Regions from separate parts of the Acidovorax sp. GW821-FHT10E04 genome, predicted to be linked through region 3. Evidence: predicted binding sites of a transcription regulator. Region 3 holds the regulator's gene; each other region holds the start of a gene.
What was found. The regulator FNR, encoded in region 3, switches genes on or off when oxygen is low (the NO sensors DNR and NnrR bind a similar motif). The targets are predictions, from matches to a motif close to TTGATNNNNATCAA.

Region 1: the regulator FNR is predicted to act here: its motif matches at 1,963-1,976, upstream of AC07OC_RS04680 (universal stress protein).
Region 2: the regulator FNR is predicted to act here: its motif matches at 2,766-2,779, upstream of ubiM (5-demethoxyubiquinol-8 5-hydroxylase UbiM).

The regions. Positions count from the first base shown of each region.
Region 1 covers NZ_JBWKMT010000001.1:1,029,099-1,033,965, reverse strand. Annotated here, with positions in the region: gene AC07OC_RS04695 (PilZ domain-containing protein) at 1-287, opposite strand, end outside; gene AC07OC_RS04690 (hypothetical protein) at 554-1,048, shown strand; gene AC07OC_RS04685 (2OG-Fe dioxygenase family protein) at 1,158-1,937, shown strand; gene AC07OC_RS04680 (universal stress protein) at 2,061-2,498, shown strand; gene AC07OC_RS04675 (tripartite tricarboxylate transporter substrate binding protein) at 2,697-3,680, opposite strand; gene bktB (beta-ketothiolase BktB) at 3,854-4,867, opposite strand, start outside.
Region 2 covers NZ_JBWKMT010000003.1:588,436-593,302, forward strand. Annotated here, with positions in the region: gene AC07OC_RS12070 (zf-TFIIB domain-containing protein) at 1-89, shown strand, start outside; gene AC07OC_RS12075 (class I SAM-dependent methyltransferase) at 435-1,247, shown strand; gene ubiM (5-demethoxyubiquinol-8 5-hydroxylase UbiM) at 1,350-2,672, opposite strand; gene AC07OC_RS12085 (hypothetical protein) at 2,869-3,300, opposite strand; gene AC07OC_RS12090 (alpha/beta fold hydrolase) at 3,532-4,449, opposite strand; gene AC07OC_RS12095 (TetR/AcrR family transcriptional regulator) at 4,700-4,867, opposite strand, start outside.
Region 3 covers NZ_JBWKMT010000002.1:410,352-415,218, forward strand. Annotated here, with positions in the region: gene ccoG (cytochrome c oxidase accessory protein CcoG) at 1-1,059, shown strand, start outside; gene AC07OC_RS06875 (FixH family protein) at 1,132-1,413, shown strand; gene AC07OC_RS06880 (hypothetical protein) at 1,465-1,758, shown strand; gene fnr (fumarate/nitrate reduction transcriptional regulator Fnr) at 1,824-2,546, opposite strand; gene hemN (oxygen-independent coproporphyrinogen III oxidase) at 2,733-4,115, shown strand; gene AC07OC_RS06895 (sulfite exporter TauE/SafE family protein) at 4,121-4,867, shown strand, end outside.

The sequences.
Region 1 (4,867 bases), on a different contig from region 3:
AGGTGGGTCACGCTGTCCAGGTCGATCCCGCGGCACAGCAGACCGGTGTGCAGCCCCTCCACGTGCGCGACCTCGGTGGACATGGCGATGTGGTTGCCGGTTTCGGCCAAGGGAATGGTCAGCTGGCACAGCATGCCGGTCTGCAGGTTCGCCTGCGCCGGTGCCACCAGCAGCGCGCCCTTGAGCGAAAGGTCCTGCACGTGGACGCTGAAGGCGTCGGTGGACGTGGTCAGCAAGGCCGGCGCGTCAAAGCCGACGCGGACAAAGTGGCGGCGTTCGTGGGGCATCGCTGTCTCCTGGACCGAAGCGGGTGGTGGCACATGCTACTCCAAGCCCGGCGACTGCACGCATTTGCCGGGCACGCCGGGCCGCCGGATGAACCTGCCTCAGGCGGCGTGGGGCGGCGGCGGGCAGCCCGGTTCTGTCGCCATTTGCTTACATCTTTTGCGCGGATTCGGGTTTAGGGTAGGGCGGGCTTTGTTACAAATCAGGGTCCGCGCACCGCAGCCGCACATCGTGTGCTGTTCCGGGCGGTACAAGCAAGGAGTTCCCGATGAAAACCACAACCATGACCACGATGTCCACGATCCGTCTCCTCCTGTCTGGCGCGGCGGCCGCGCTGCTGCTCGCCGCGGCGGGCGGCGCGCATGCGCAGACCTACATCAATGCCACGGTGGGCGGCGAGCTGGCCCCCGGCGTGTACGGCCGCATCAACATCGGCAATGCGCCACCGCCGCCGCTGCTGTATGCCGAGCCGGTCATCATCCACCGCCCCGCGGTCGTGGTGCCGCGCTCGCCGATCTACCTCTACGTGCCGCCCGGCCATGCCAAGAACTGGGGCAAGCACTGCGCGCGCTACAACGCGTGCAGCCAGCCGGTGTACTTCGTGCAGGAGCCGCCACCACGCCGTGGCCCTCCGCACCGGGGCCCTGGCCGCGATGACCGCCGGTGGGATGACGACCATCGCCACGGCGGCAAGCAGGACCGCGACCATGACCGGGGCCGCGGCAACAATGGCAAGGGCCATGGACATGGCCACCGCGACTGACTGATTGACGGACCGCGCGGCGCACCTCCCTGCAAGGCCGCGCCGCGCTGCACCGCGTTTGCGCCATCGCAGACGCGGTGCCGGCACCAGCGGTTAAGCTCGGGCCTCTATGGCCCAAGTCACTTTTTCTCCCCCCTTCACCGCCCCCCAGGATGTCGCCAGCCAGCTGCGGCAGAACGGCTTTGCCGTCCTGTCGCCGGCGGACGTGGCCCGCTGGACGGGCTGCGCCCTGCCGGAATTGCTGGGCCTGAACGGCGACTGGGCGGGGCTGCCCCCCGATGATTTCCTCAAGGACGGCGGGCGCTACCGCCGCCGCCGCCATGCCTGCTTTGTGGTGCAGGACGGGCAGGTGCGGCAGGTGCCGCACCGCGCGCACTGGCAGCCTGTGGAGTACAACGCGCTGCATGGCGGCATGGAGCGCTGGTTTGCCCCCATGGAGCCCGCCACCGTCGCCCGGCCGGTGTGGCAGCAGCTGCTGGCAGCGCTGGCCGGGGTGTCCGATGCCGTGTTTGCGCGCTCCGAGGCGCCTGCATCCTGGTTCGTCGAGGCCCACCAGTTCCGCATCGACACCACCGACGGCATTGGCCGGCCCACCCCCGAGGGCGCCCACCGCGACGGCGTCGACCTGGTGGCCGTGTTCCTCGTGGGGCGCGAGGGCATCAAGGGCGGCGAGACGCGGGTATTCGAGGCGGCGGGCCCCAGCGGCCAGCGCTTCACGCTGACCGAGCCGTGGTCCCTGCTGCTGCTGGACGATGCGCGCATGATCCATGAATCCACGCCCATCCAGCCCCTGGGCGAGGGGGGGTATCGCGACACCCTCGTGGTCACCTGCCGCCGGGGTGGTTTCCAGGGGGCGGATGTGGTCGGGCAGGCCCCTGCGGGCCGCTGAACGCCGGCAAGGGAGTGCGTCCGATTTGATGCGAATCAAGATGCGCGGTATGGTGGGCGTTCAAACTGATGTCCATGGCCGGGCCACAAGCCAGGTCCCACACTCAACTCAAGGAGAAGCACCATGTTCAAGCACATTCTGGTTCCAGTCGACGGTTCCAACACCTCGATGCTCGCGGTCTCCAAGGCCGCGGCCCTGGCCAAGACCTTTGGCAGCGCCGTGACGGCGGTCTACGTGGTCGATCCCTATCCCTTCACGGGCGTGGGGGCTGATTTCGCCTACGGCCAGGCCCAGTACATCAACGCGGCCACCGCCGAGGCCAACAGCGCCCTGGATGCCACCAAGAAGGCCATGGCCGAGGCTGGCGTGCCGGTGACCACCGTGGTGGGCGAAGGCCACGCAGTGCATGAAGGCATCCTGCGCGCGCTGGAAAGCACGGGCGCCGATCTCATCGTGATGGGCTCGCACGGCCGCCGCGGGCTTGAAAAGCTGGTGCTGGGCAGCGTCACGCAGCGCGTGCTGGGCGTGGTGCACATCCCGGTGCTGGTCGTGAGGGACTGAGCGCCATCCCCCATGAGGAACGGCTCCGAAAGGAGCCGTTCCTCATTTCAGTTCTCGATGGCGCCGCGCACCAGCGCATCCCACATTCCACAGCTCGTGGAACAGGCACGCCCCCCGCCAGTGCACCCGTGGATCTGGCTTTGCCAGGCCACCGGCTGCGTCCCCCTTCAGGGGGAAGGCGCGAAGCGCCTCAGGGGGTCACTCAATCTTCGCGCCCGAGGCTTCGACGATGCCCTTCCACTTGGCGTAGTCGGTCTTGAGCAGGGTGCCGAACTGCGCGGCGGACATGGCTTCCGGCTCCGCGCCCTGGGCATGGATGGCGGCCTTCATGTCGGCGGTGGCCAGCAGCTTGTTGACCTCGGCGTTGATGGCACTCACCACGGTGGCCGGCGTGCCGGCGGGGGCGAACACGCCGTACCAGGTGCTCACGTCGAAGTCCTTGAAGCCCGACTCGGCCACGGTGGGCACCTCGGGCAGGGACGAGCTGCGCTTGGCCGAGGTCACGGCCAGGGGGCGCAGCTTGCCGGACTTGATCTGGCCCATGGCCGAGGGCAGGGACGAGACCAGCAGGTCCACATTGCCCGCCAGCGCATCCATCAGCGCGGGATTGGATCCCTTGTAGGGAATGTGGCTCAGCTTCACGCCCGCGGCCTTCTCGAACAGGTCGCCCGCCAGGTGGATGGACGTGCCGTTGCCGGGCGAGCCATAGGTGATGGTCCCGGGCGCGGCCTTGGCGGCGGCCACCACGTCGGCCAGGGTCTTGTACTTGGAGTTGACGCTGGTGGCGATGACCACGGGCGTGTAGGCGACGTGGGCCACGGCGGTCAGGTCCTTGGTGGGGTCCCAGGGCAGGTTCTTGTAGAGCCAGGGGCCGATCACGAGGTTGTCCTTCTGGCCCATCACGAGGTCATAGCCCGTGGGGGCCGCCTTGACGGCCTCGCCGATGCCGATGGTGCCGCCGGCGCCCGCCTTGTTGTCGGCCACCACGGTCCACTTGGCGCTCTCGGTGAGCTTGGTGGCCACCAGGCGCGAGAGGATGTCGGTGCCGCCGCCGGGCGGGAAGGGCACGATCAGGCGGATGGGCTTGGTGGGGTAGGCCGCAGCCGGTGCGGGGGCCTGGGCGTGCGCGGTGGTGCCCACGGCGAAGGCGAGGGCGGTGAAGGAAAGCAGGGTGCGAATCATGGTGAGAGATGTCTCCGTCGGTTCAATATGGACAGGCGGCCGCGCAGGCGCGCTCCGCTCTGCTGGTCTTGGTGCCAGCACCCACGGATGATCGCCGATCCTGCGCGGGGCTGGCCTTGCCGATACAGGGTGGCAACATCGCCACTGGCGATGGCAAGGCCGGGCGGCACGGGTCAGATGCGCTCGAAGATCGCGGCGATGCCCTGGCCGCCGCCGATGCACATGGTCACCAGCGCGTAGCGGCCCTGCACGCGCTGCAGTTCGTGCAGCGCCTTCACGGTGATGAGCGCGCCGGTGGCGCCGATGGGGTGGCCCAGCGAGATGCCCGATCCGTTCGGGTTGACCTTGGCCGGGTCCAGGCCCAGGTCCTTGGTGACGGCGCAGGCCTGGGCGGCAAAGGCCTCGTTGGCTTCGATCACGTCGAGGTCGTTCACCGTGAGGCCTGCCTTTTTCAGCGCCAGCTGCGTGGCGGGCACGGGGCCGATGCCCATGTACTTGGGGTCCACGCCCGCGTGGGCATAGGCCACCAGGCGGGCCAGGGGCTTGGCGCCACGGGCCTTGGCGGCGCCGGCTTCCATCAGCACCACGGCGGCGGCGGCGTCGTTGATGCCCGAGGCGTTGCCGGCCGTCACCGTGCCGTTCTCCTTCTGGAACACGGGCTTGAGCCTGGCCAGGTCCTCCATCGTGGCGCCGGGGCGGAAATGCTCGTCGGTGGCGTACAACACGTCGCCCTTCTTGCTTTTCAGGGTGACGGGCACGATCTGGTCCTTGAACAGGCCGTTTTGCGTGGCGCGCTCGGCCCTGTTGTGGCTTTCCACGGCCAGCTTGTCCTGGTCTTCGCGGCTGATGCCCCATTTGGCGGCGGTGTTCTCCGCCGTCACGCCCATGTGGATGTTGTGGAAGGGGTCGTGCAGCGCGCCGATCATCATGTCCACCATCTTGGTGTCGCCCATGCGGGCGCCCCAGCGCATGTTCAGGCTGGCAAAGGGCACGCGGCTCATGTTCTCGGCCCCGGCGCCAATGGCCACGTCGGTGTCGCCCAGCAGGATGGACTGGCTGGCGTTGACGATGGCCTGCAGGCCCGAGCCGCACAGGCGGTTCACGTTGTAGGCGGGCGTGCCTTCGCCGCAGCCGCCGTGGATGGCGGCCACGCGCGAGAGGTACATGTCCTTGGGCTCGGTGTTGAC
Region 2 (4,867 bases), on a different contig from region 3:
CGCGGGATGGCGATGGCGACTCCTTCACCGGCGACCTGCTGGCCGCGGGCGTCTCGCTGGTCTGGGAGGTGTTGACCAAGCGGGTGTAGCCGCGCCGGCCATTTCCCGCGTTTGCATATACCCTTGCGCGGCCCTGCGAAATGGGCACACCGGACCGGGTTCGGACCACAATGGCGTTCGCAGACTTCCCGGCGGCCCCAGTCCGTCGCCGCAGTCTCCCGTGGCGGCCAGCAGCCTGTGCGCGTGGCCGCCGTACTGCCTGACCCCGTCCATCCATTCCGCCAAACGGGGCGCCCCTGCGACCACAGGAGGAGACGATCTTGCCGCTGCAGCCGCACCGAAGCCGACGCCGTCCCCGGGCATCCGCCGGGCGGGCGCCCGCGCCACGCAGCGCCGCGGCACCGGCCCCGCTGCGGCACGCGCCCTTGCCCGCCGTGCCCAGCACCCTGCTCATCCCGCTGGCGGCGCGGGCGCGGGGCAACCATTACTTTCCCTGGCTGGCCTGCGGCGATGCGGTGGCCGCCGGGCTGCTGGAGCGGCTGGGCACCGATGTGGAGCCCTACCTCAACGACCTGCCCACCGTGCTGAACGTGCTGTGGCGCACCCGGATCATCCGGGACACCGCGCAGGGCTTCTTCCTCAGGCACCCCGGGGGCCAGGGCGTGAACCTGGGCTGCGGCCTGTCGCACCATTTCCAGTGGCTGGACACCGGCGCCAACCACTGGCTCGACGCCGACCTGCCCGAGGTGATGGCGCTGCGACGGCAACTGCTGCCCGCGCGGTGCCCGCGCACACGGCTGGCCGAGGCGGACATCACCCAGCCCGGCTGGTGGCACCGGCTGGGCCTGCCGCCGCGCGCGGCGGGGAGCGGGGCGGCAGCGGCGCCCGTGCTGGTGGTGTGCGAGGGCGTGCTCATGTACCTGGAGCCAGGCCAGGTGCAGGCGGTGCTGCACGAGTTCGCGCAGTGCGCGCCCCCGGGCTCGCGCCTGGTGCTGGACGTGCTCACCCACCGGGCCGTGGGCACGGCCGGCCGGCACGCGAGCGTGGGACCCACGGGGGCCGAGTTCCGCTGGGGCCTGGCACGCCTGGCCGACCTGTCCGCCGCGCACCCGCGCCTGGCGCTGCGGCACGCGCACAGCGTGGCGGAATGCTATGGCTGGGCGGGCCTGGCGCTGGAGACCCTGTGGTGGCCCTGGCTGGGCGCGCCGCTGTACGGCATGGTGGAGCTGGAAGTCACCACCCCCTGAGCGCCCGTGGCGTGGGCGCGGGCGCTGCCACTTCTTCCCTTTCGCGCGTGGAAAGGGGGCGGCACCCGGTGGCGGCCGGCGGGCTGGCCGGGGGCGGACGTGTCACTGCCGTGCCAGGCGCCCCAGCAGCTCGGTCCACGCGGGCGGCTTGCCGGTGAGCTGCCCCACGATGGCCGCCTGCAGCGGTGGCAGGCGCCGGGCGCCCTGCAGCACCAGCTGGCGCAGCAGGCGGGGCAGGGGGCGGGCATCGGTGTACAGCCGCACGATGGCGTTCGTGCCTTCGTAGATCGGCCATGCGTGGTGGTGGTGTGCGCGTCCATAGCCGGACAGGATTGCGCTGTCTCCGATATCGCGGCCCTGGCCGCGCGCGGCCAGCAGGGCGGCGGTCAGGCGCTCCACGCCGGCCAGGCCCAGGTTGTAGCCGTGGGCCGTCACCGGGTGCATGCCCACGGCCGCGTCGCCCAGCAGCGCGCAGCGGTGGGAGGCAAAGCGATCCGCGTACACGGCCACCAGCGGGTAGGCGTGGCGTTCTCCGTCGAGCTGCATGGGCCCCAGGCGGTTGTCGAACTGCGCCCGCACCTGGGCGGCAAAGGCGTCGGCGGGCAACGCCATCAGCGTGGCGGCATCCGCAGCGCCTGCGGTGACCACGACCGAGCACAGGTGCGGGCTGCCGGCCGTGTCGGCCGCGTCTGCGGCATCCACCGCATCCGGCAGGGGCAGGATGGCCAGCGTGCGTTCGTAGCCGAAACACTCGTGCGCCACGCAGCCATGGGGCCGGGCATGGCGCATGCGGCAGACGATCACGGTGCGGCCGAAGTCCGCCATGCGCGCGCCAATGCCCAGCTGGCGCCGCGTGGCCGAGAAGCGGCTGTCCGCCGCGACCAGCAAGGGCGCCTGCAGGCGCTGGGGTGAAGGGGCCTCCGCGTCCGGGGCCGTGTCTGTGGGGGCAAGCAGGCGGTACTCCAGCTCGGCATGCGTGGCCAGGGTGGCCACGCGCGTCACCTGGGCGCCGGTGACGATGCGCACGCCGGGCGTTTGCGCGGCCACCGCATAGGCGGTGCGGCGCAGCGCGTGGTTGGGGACGATGAAGCCCAGCGCCCCGTGGCCCGAGCGCTGGGCGTCGAGCTGCAGCGCGCTGCGCTGGCCGAGCGGCCCGTCATGCACCTGGGCCTCGCGGATGGCGCCGGTCTCGTGCGGCGCCAGTTGCGCCCAGGTGCCCAGCCGCTGGAGCGTGGCGCGGCTGGGGTGGGTCAGCGCGATCTCGCGGCCGTCGGGCGCGGGGGCGGCCAGCGCGGCCTGGGGCTGCTGCTCGACCACCGTGGCCGTGAAACCGGCGTGGGCCAGGGAAATGGCCAGCGACAGGCCCGCGGGCCCCGCGCCGACGATGAGGACATCGCTGTGGGAGGAGGAGAAGGAGGAAGTCATGGCAGGAAAAGGCAGGAGGTGGACAGCCTGGTACGCACCCCCGCGACCGGAGGGGATCGCCTGCCATTGTGGATGCGCTCCGCGCGCCGGGGGTTGCCCTGCGTCAAGTGTGCGCGCAGGATATGCTATTAAATATATAGCTGTCGGCGCTGATGTATCCAGCGCTAGGGGCCCCAAAGACCCCAAGGCCCGTGGATCAGGCCCGGGCCGGCTTGCGCGGCGGGCGCTTGGCCGCTTTCTTCTTTCCGGCGCCGCCGGCAGGCTTGCCGCGCAGGTGCAGGCCCCAGGTGACCAGCAGCCACAGGTACGACGCCAGCACGCTGTAGGCCGCCACGGCCGCCAGCGACAGGGGCGGGGCGGTGATGGAGCGCGGATTGGCCATGGTTTCCAGCAGCTGGCGGGTGCCGGCGCCCAGCACGGCCTCGCGGCTGCCCGAACGGGCCATGCGCGCCGCCATGAAGATGAAGAACTCCATCAGCAGCGCGCCGATCAGGAAACACGCCAGCAGGGCCAGCAGGTGCGAGAACGCGCGGCGGTCGCCCTTGGCCAGGAAATAGAAGGCCGACACCAGCACCAGCGCGGGCAACAGCAGGGCCAGGGCGGGCCAGGCGGACAGGAGAGCGTGCATCGGAGACAACAGGTAGCGGCGTGGGGCCACCGGTGGCAGGCAGCACACCGGTGAATCATCGGCAAGAGCGGCCCTGGGGGCACGCACGACTGCGGATGATAGGCGCTGGCCGCGTCCTGTTCGCCTTGCGGCTGTAACTGTTGGCGACACCGCGCGGCGGAGCGCCGAGCCACCCCGCACCGCCCGCTGCGCCGCGCGGCCCCCCGCCGGGCCCCCTGGCTCCCGGGCCCGTCAGCGTGGATGGCCCGGGCCCGCCACGAAATCGGCCACGGCCGCCAGCACGCCATCCTGCTGCAGGATCTTGCGGTGGCCCAGCCCTTCGGTGGCCAGCAGCGTGGCGCCAGGAATGTGGTCGCGGTAGGCCTCGCCATCGGCAAAGCGGTTGATGCGGTCGCCCCGGTCGTGCACCACCAGGGTGGGCAGCGCGATGCGCGGACCCACGGCCGGGGGCTCGAACTGGCGCATCAGGATGCCCTCGCGCGCCTCGATGCGCCGCTGCATGGAAGCGCGCGTGCGCTCCGACAGGCCGAACACCTGCGCGAACAGGCGCGTGTATTCGTGGGGCGACGCGGGCGGCGCCAGCAGCACCAGCCGCCCGGTGGCCAGGCCCCGGCTGGCCGCATGGGCCGCCGCGTTGGCCGCGAGCGAATGGGCTACCACGGCGCTGGGCGCCGAATCCTGCGCATGCAGGCGGGCGGTGGCGTATTCGATGGCGCGCGCGAACTGCGGCAGGTTGCTCACGCGGCCCCGACTGCCGCCGTGCGCGGGCAGGTCCACCAGCACCGGGCGCAGGCCCCGCGCGGCCAGGGCGCCGGCCAGCGGCAGCATCTGGCGCGCGTGGCCGCCCCAGCCGTGCAGCAGCAGCACCGTGGGGCCGTGCGGCTGGGCCTGGGGCAGGTAAAGCGTGATCTCGGCGTCTTCGAACGGCCAGCGTTCCGTGCGCCAGTGGCCGGGCGGCACGGCGCTGCGGCCCGGTTTGCGCAGGGGCAGGGGCGTGCCGAAAAGGCGGTAGGCCGCGCGCACGGCCAGCGCGGGCCACAGGCGCTCGGTGGTGCCCAGCGCCACGCGCAGCAGGCGCATGCCGGGGTGTTCGCCGTAGAAGCTGGACGTGGCCTGCAGGGCGGTGGAGGAGGAAGGGGAGGCGTTCATGGGGGGCTCCGGAAAGGGAGGGAATGGGGGGCGGACGCGGTGGACGGTCAGTAGAAGATCCAGTCCCGGTTGCTGCGCGGAAGGCGGGCGAGTGTCTGGCGCAGCGCCCGGACGGCGCCCGCCGCGGCCACGATGGCGGCGATACCCAAGATGATCAGCATGGTGGTTCCTTTCTTCGCACGGTTGTGCGAAATTGGGGCAAAGAAAAACAAGAGGCATCCATCGCGCAAGAACAAGCGGAGGGGGAGGATCAGGCGGTCTGATAACTCTTGACGAGGCGCGCCCAGGACGCCTCGGTGCGCTGCACTGCCTGCGGATCGCGCAGGAAGCGAACGTCGTGCAACAGGCCCATGGCCATCGCATAGATCTCGCCCACCAGCTGGTCGGGCGGGGTGTCGGGGGGCAGGTGCCCGGCCTC
Region 3 (4,867 bases):
GTCTACACCGAAATGTTCATGTGGATCGAGCACAAGATCGAAGGCGATCGCAGTGCCCGGCTGCGGCTGGACAACGGGCCCTGGACCTTCGAGAAGATCCGCAAGAAGTTTCTCAAACAGGTGGTATGGATCACCGTGGCGCTGTGGACGGGGTTCACGTTCGTGGGCTATTTCGTGCCCATCCGCGAGCTCGGCGCGGAACTGCTGGCGCTGCAGGGCAACTGGCAGATATTCTGGGTGCTGTTCTACGGCTTTGCCACGTATGGCAATGCGGGCTACATGCGCGAGCAGGTGTGCAAGTACATGTGCCCCTACGCGCGCTTTCAGAGCGCGATGTTCGACCGGGACACCCTGATCGTGAGCTATGACGTGGAACGCGGCGAGCCGCGCGGCCCGCGCAACAAGACGATCGACCACAAGGCCAAGGGCCTGGGCGACTGCATTGACTGCACCCTGTGCGTGCAGGTGTGTCCCGTGGGCATCGATATCCGCAAGGGCCTGCAGTACGAGTGCATTGGCTGCGGACTGTGCGTGGATGCGTGCAACACGGTGATGGACAAGATGCACTACCCCCGGGGGCTGATCCGCTTTTCCACGCTGAACGGCGTGGCGCAGCGCTGGAGCCAGTCGCAGATCCTGCGGCGCGTCCTGCGGCCTCGCGTGCTGATCTACACCGCCGTGCTGGTGGCACTGTGCGTGGGCATGATGGCCAGCCTGGTCACCCGCACGCCGCTCAAGGTGGATGTGGTGCGCGACCGCGCGGCCCTGTCGCGCATCGTGGCGGGCGGCAAGCTGGAGAATATCTACCGCCTGCAGATCATGAACGCCACCGAAGGCCCCCAGCGCTACCGCATCGGCGCCCGCGGCCTGGACGGGCTGGAGGTGGCCTCTGAAGCCGAGGTGGACATTGGCCCCGCGGAGTCCCGGTGGGTGGCCGTGCGCCTGCAGATACCGTATGGCTCCGCGCCCCCGGGCTCCCATGCCGTGCAGTTCGATGTGCAGGCGGTGGGCGCTGCGGCCCATGTGACCGAGAAGTCCGTATTCCTGGTGCCCCGATGAGGCGACGTGCACCCCGGTGCACGGCCCCGGGGACGTTGTATGACCGAGAAGATTTTTGAGGAGCAAGCACCCATGCCATCCAATCCAGCCATCGGCTCCGCCCCCGCCACCGCTGCGCCCTGGTGGAAATTCGGCCACGTCTGGCTGATCATCGCCGGCCCTGCCATCGTCATCGTGGCGGGCTTTGTCACGCTGTGGCTGGCGATTTCGCGGCCAGACCCCGTGGTCGTCGAGGACTACTACCGCCAGGGCATCGAAATCAACAAGACGCTGGAGGCTCCGGAGAAGAGCCTGGCCCCGGCCATGAAGGGCCGCAACCACGCGGCGACACCGGTTCAGGACCAGCCACGCTGAAACCCCTGGCCGAGCAGCGGGTCTGCGCGGCCTTACCAGGAGACAACCCCGATGTGGACGCAACGCCTGATGTGGATTGCATGGCCCGCCTTTCTGATGGCGGGCGCGATGGAGATGCTGGTTTTTGCTATGGTGGACCCGCAGGACCTGCATTGGTTCGGGCAGCCGCTGGCCCTGTCGCGCCAGGGCGTCTACACGCTCGCGTTCTTTGCGTTCTGGGCCATCACCATGGCCTCCAGCGCGTTGACCACGCTGCTGGCAATGTCGCCCTTTGAACTCAACCGCTGCCCCGTGCCCGAAGGCGAGCGCCCTGATGATTGCCGAAAGACATCATCCTGCCCTTGAACAGCGCACCGGCCGGGCTCCGGTGGCAAGGCGTTGCCGGGACGGGCGGACCTGGCTCGCCTTGCTCAGTGGCAGGCGGACTGGTTGTTCACGATGCGCTTGAGCGCGTCGGTCTCGAGGATGCGGACATGGCGCTGCTTGACTTCGACAATGCCTTCTTCCACAAACTTGGAGAAGGTGCGGCTCACGGTCTCGAGCTTGAGGCCCAGGTAGCTGCCGATCTCCTCGCGCGTCATGCGCAGCACCAGCTCGGACTGCGAGAATCCGCGGGCGTGCAGGCGCTGCACCAGATTGAGCAGGAACGCTGCCAGGCGCTCCTCGGCACGCATGCTGCCCAGCAGCAGCATCACGCCGTGTTCGCGCACGATCTCGCGGCTCATGATCTTGTGCACGTGGTGCTGCAGCGCGGTGACCTCGCGGGACAATTCCTCGATGCGGTCAAACGGCATGACGCAGACCTCGGCGTCTTCCAGGGCCACCGCATCGCAGGTGTGGTGGTCATTCACGATGCCGTCCAGGCCGATGATCTCGCCCGCCATCTGGAACCCCGTGACCTGGTCGCGTCCGTCCTCGGTGGCCACGCAGGTCTTGAAAAAGCCGGTGCGGATGGCATAAAGCGAGGTGAACGACTCACCATTGCGAAACAGCGTACCGCCGCGCTTCACCTTGCGGCGAACTGCAACGACCTCGTCGATGCGGTGCAGTTGCTCTTCGCTCAGGCCCACCGGCATGCACAGCTCGCGCAGGTTGCAATTGGAACAGGCGACTTTGATGGTGAGCGGGTTCATAGGCACAGGGCGGAGTTAGGTTTCGAGCATACCGCCCGATGGCCGAAGAGGGAGTCTCTTGGAGGGCGGGCAGGCGACTGACATGCATCAAATTGTCGCTGTTCCGGCCACTCCATCACTTGATTCATGTCAAGGACATGGGGGGCAGCTTACGGCACAGTCAAGGTGTACGCAAGGATTCGCCCCATGACCGCTGTTTCGCCTGACCTGCTGCGCCGTTTTGACGTACCAGGCCCCCGCTATACCTCCTATCCGACGGCCGACCGGTTTGTGGAAGCCTTCGGCCAGGAGGACTACGCCCTCGCCCTCGAGCAGCGCCGCATGGGCACCCTGACCAAGGCGCTGCCCTTGTCCCTGTATGTGCACATCCCTTTTTGCGAGTCGCTGTGCTACTACTGCGCCTGCAACAAGATCATCACCAAGCACCACGACCGGGCTGAAGTCTATCTGCGCTATCTCAGCCGCGAGATCGATCTGCACACGGCGCACTGCGGCACGGGGCAGGTGGTGAGCCAGCTGCATCTGGGCGGCGGCACCCCCACCTTCCTGTCGGACGATGGCTTGCGGGAACTCATGGCGATGCTCCAGCGCAGCTTCACCCTGGCGCCGGGCGGGGAGTACTCGATCGAGGTGGACCCCCGTACCGTCAATGCCGACCGGCTTGCCGTGCTCGCGGAGCTTGGATTCAACCGGCTGAGTTTTGGCGTGCAGGATTTTGACCCCGAGGTTCAGAAGGCGGTGCACCGCATCCAGCCCGCCGAACAGGTGTTTTCGCTGGTGGAATCCGCGCGCTCGCTCGGCTTCGAATCGATCAATGTGGACCTGATCTACGGGTTGCCGCGCCAGACGCCGGAGTCGTTCGACCGCACGCTGGCGCAGGTGGTTCAGTTGCGGCCTGATCGCATTGCGCTGTATGCCTATGCCCACCTGCCGGAGCGGTTCAAGCCCCAGCGCCGCATCCTCTCCGCCGAACTGCCCGCAGCCTCCGGCAAGGTGTCGATGCTCTCCCGTTCGCTCGACGCGTTCATGGGCGCCGGCTATGTGTATGTGGGGATGGACCACTTCGCGCTGCCGGAGGACTCGCTGGCCGTCGCCAAGCGGCAGGGCCGCTTGCACCGCAACTTCCAGGGCTACAGCACCCAGCCCGACTGCGACCTGATCGGCCTGGGCGTGTCGGCCATTGGCAGGGTCGGCGCCACCTACAGCCAGAACGCCAAGACCCTGGATGAGTACTACGACCTGCTGAACCAGGGGCGTCTGCCCGTGGTGCGTGGCCTGGCCCTGACGCGGGACGACCTCGTGCGCCGTGCCGTCATCATGTCCTTGATGTGCCAGGGAGAACTGCTGTTCGAGCCCATGGAACAGGCCTGGCTCCTCGATTTTCGGCACTATTTCTCCGCCGAACTGGCGCAACTCGACACCATGGCCGAGCAGGGACTGGTCAAGGTGAGGCCCGACGGTGTCGAGGTCACGGCCATGGGCTGGTTCTTCGTGCGCGGCATCGCCATGGTTTTCGACCGATATCTGCAGGCAGACCGCAACCGCGCGCGTTTTTCACGCATCATCTGAATCCCATGCTTGCAACGGTTGCCTCGACTGCCTTGTTGATGGGGCTCGTTGGCGGGTCCCATTGCCTGGCCATGTGCTCGGCACCTTGTGGCGCCGTGGTGGGGCAGGGGAGCGCGGGCTGCGCATCCGCCCCGGGCGCCGGGGCGCCGGCGGAGGGGGCTCCCCCGAAGGTGCAGGCGGTGCGGTGGGCACCGCGCGGTGGCGTGGCCCGGCGGGCCGTGGCCTTTCATACGGGCCGCCTGACGGGATATGCCCTGGCGGGCGGGCTGGCCGCCCTGGCCATGGACAGCCTGGCGTGGCTCACTCAGCAGACCATGGCACTGCGCCCGGCGTGGACCTTGATGCACGTCGCGGTGATGGCGTGGGGGCTGATGCTGATGGTCCAGGCGCGGCAGCCGCTCTGGGTGGAGCAGGCGGGCCGTGGCGTGTGGGAGCGCGTGCGGCCTCTGGTCCGTGCCCCGGGAGGCATTCTTGCCGCGGGGTTTCTCTGGGCGCTGATGCCCTGTGGCTTGCTGTATTCGGCGCTGCTGGTGGCTGCCTTGAGCGGAGGGCCCCTGGAGGGCGCATTGTCCATGGCGCTTTTTGGCATTGGCAGCGGCGTCTGGCTGGTCGGCGGGCCCTGGGCCTGGACGCGGTTGCGGGCCCGGCTCAACACCGTGCGCGCGGACTGGGGGACGCGCGCCGCCGGTGGCCTGCTCTGCGCGGTGGCAAGCTGGGCACTGTGGATGGACCTCGTCTACAAACCCTCACTG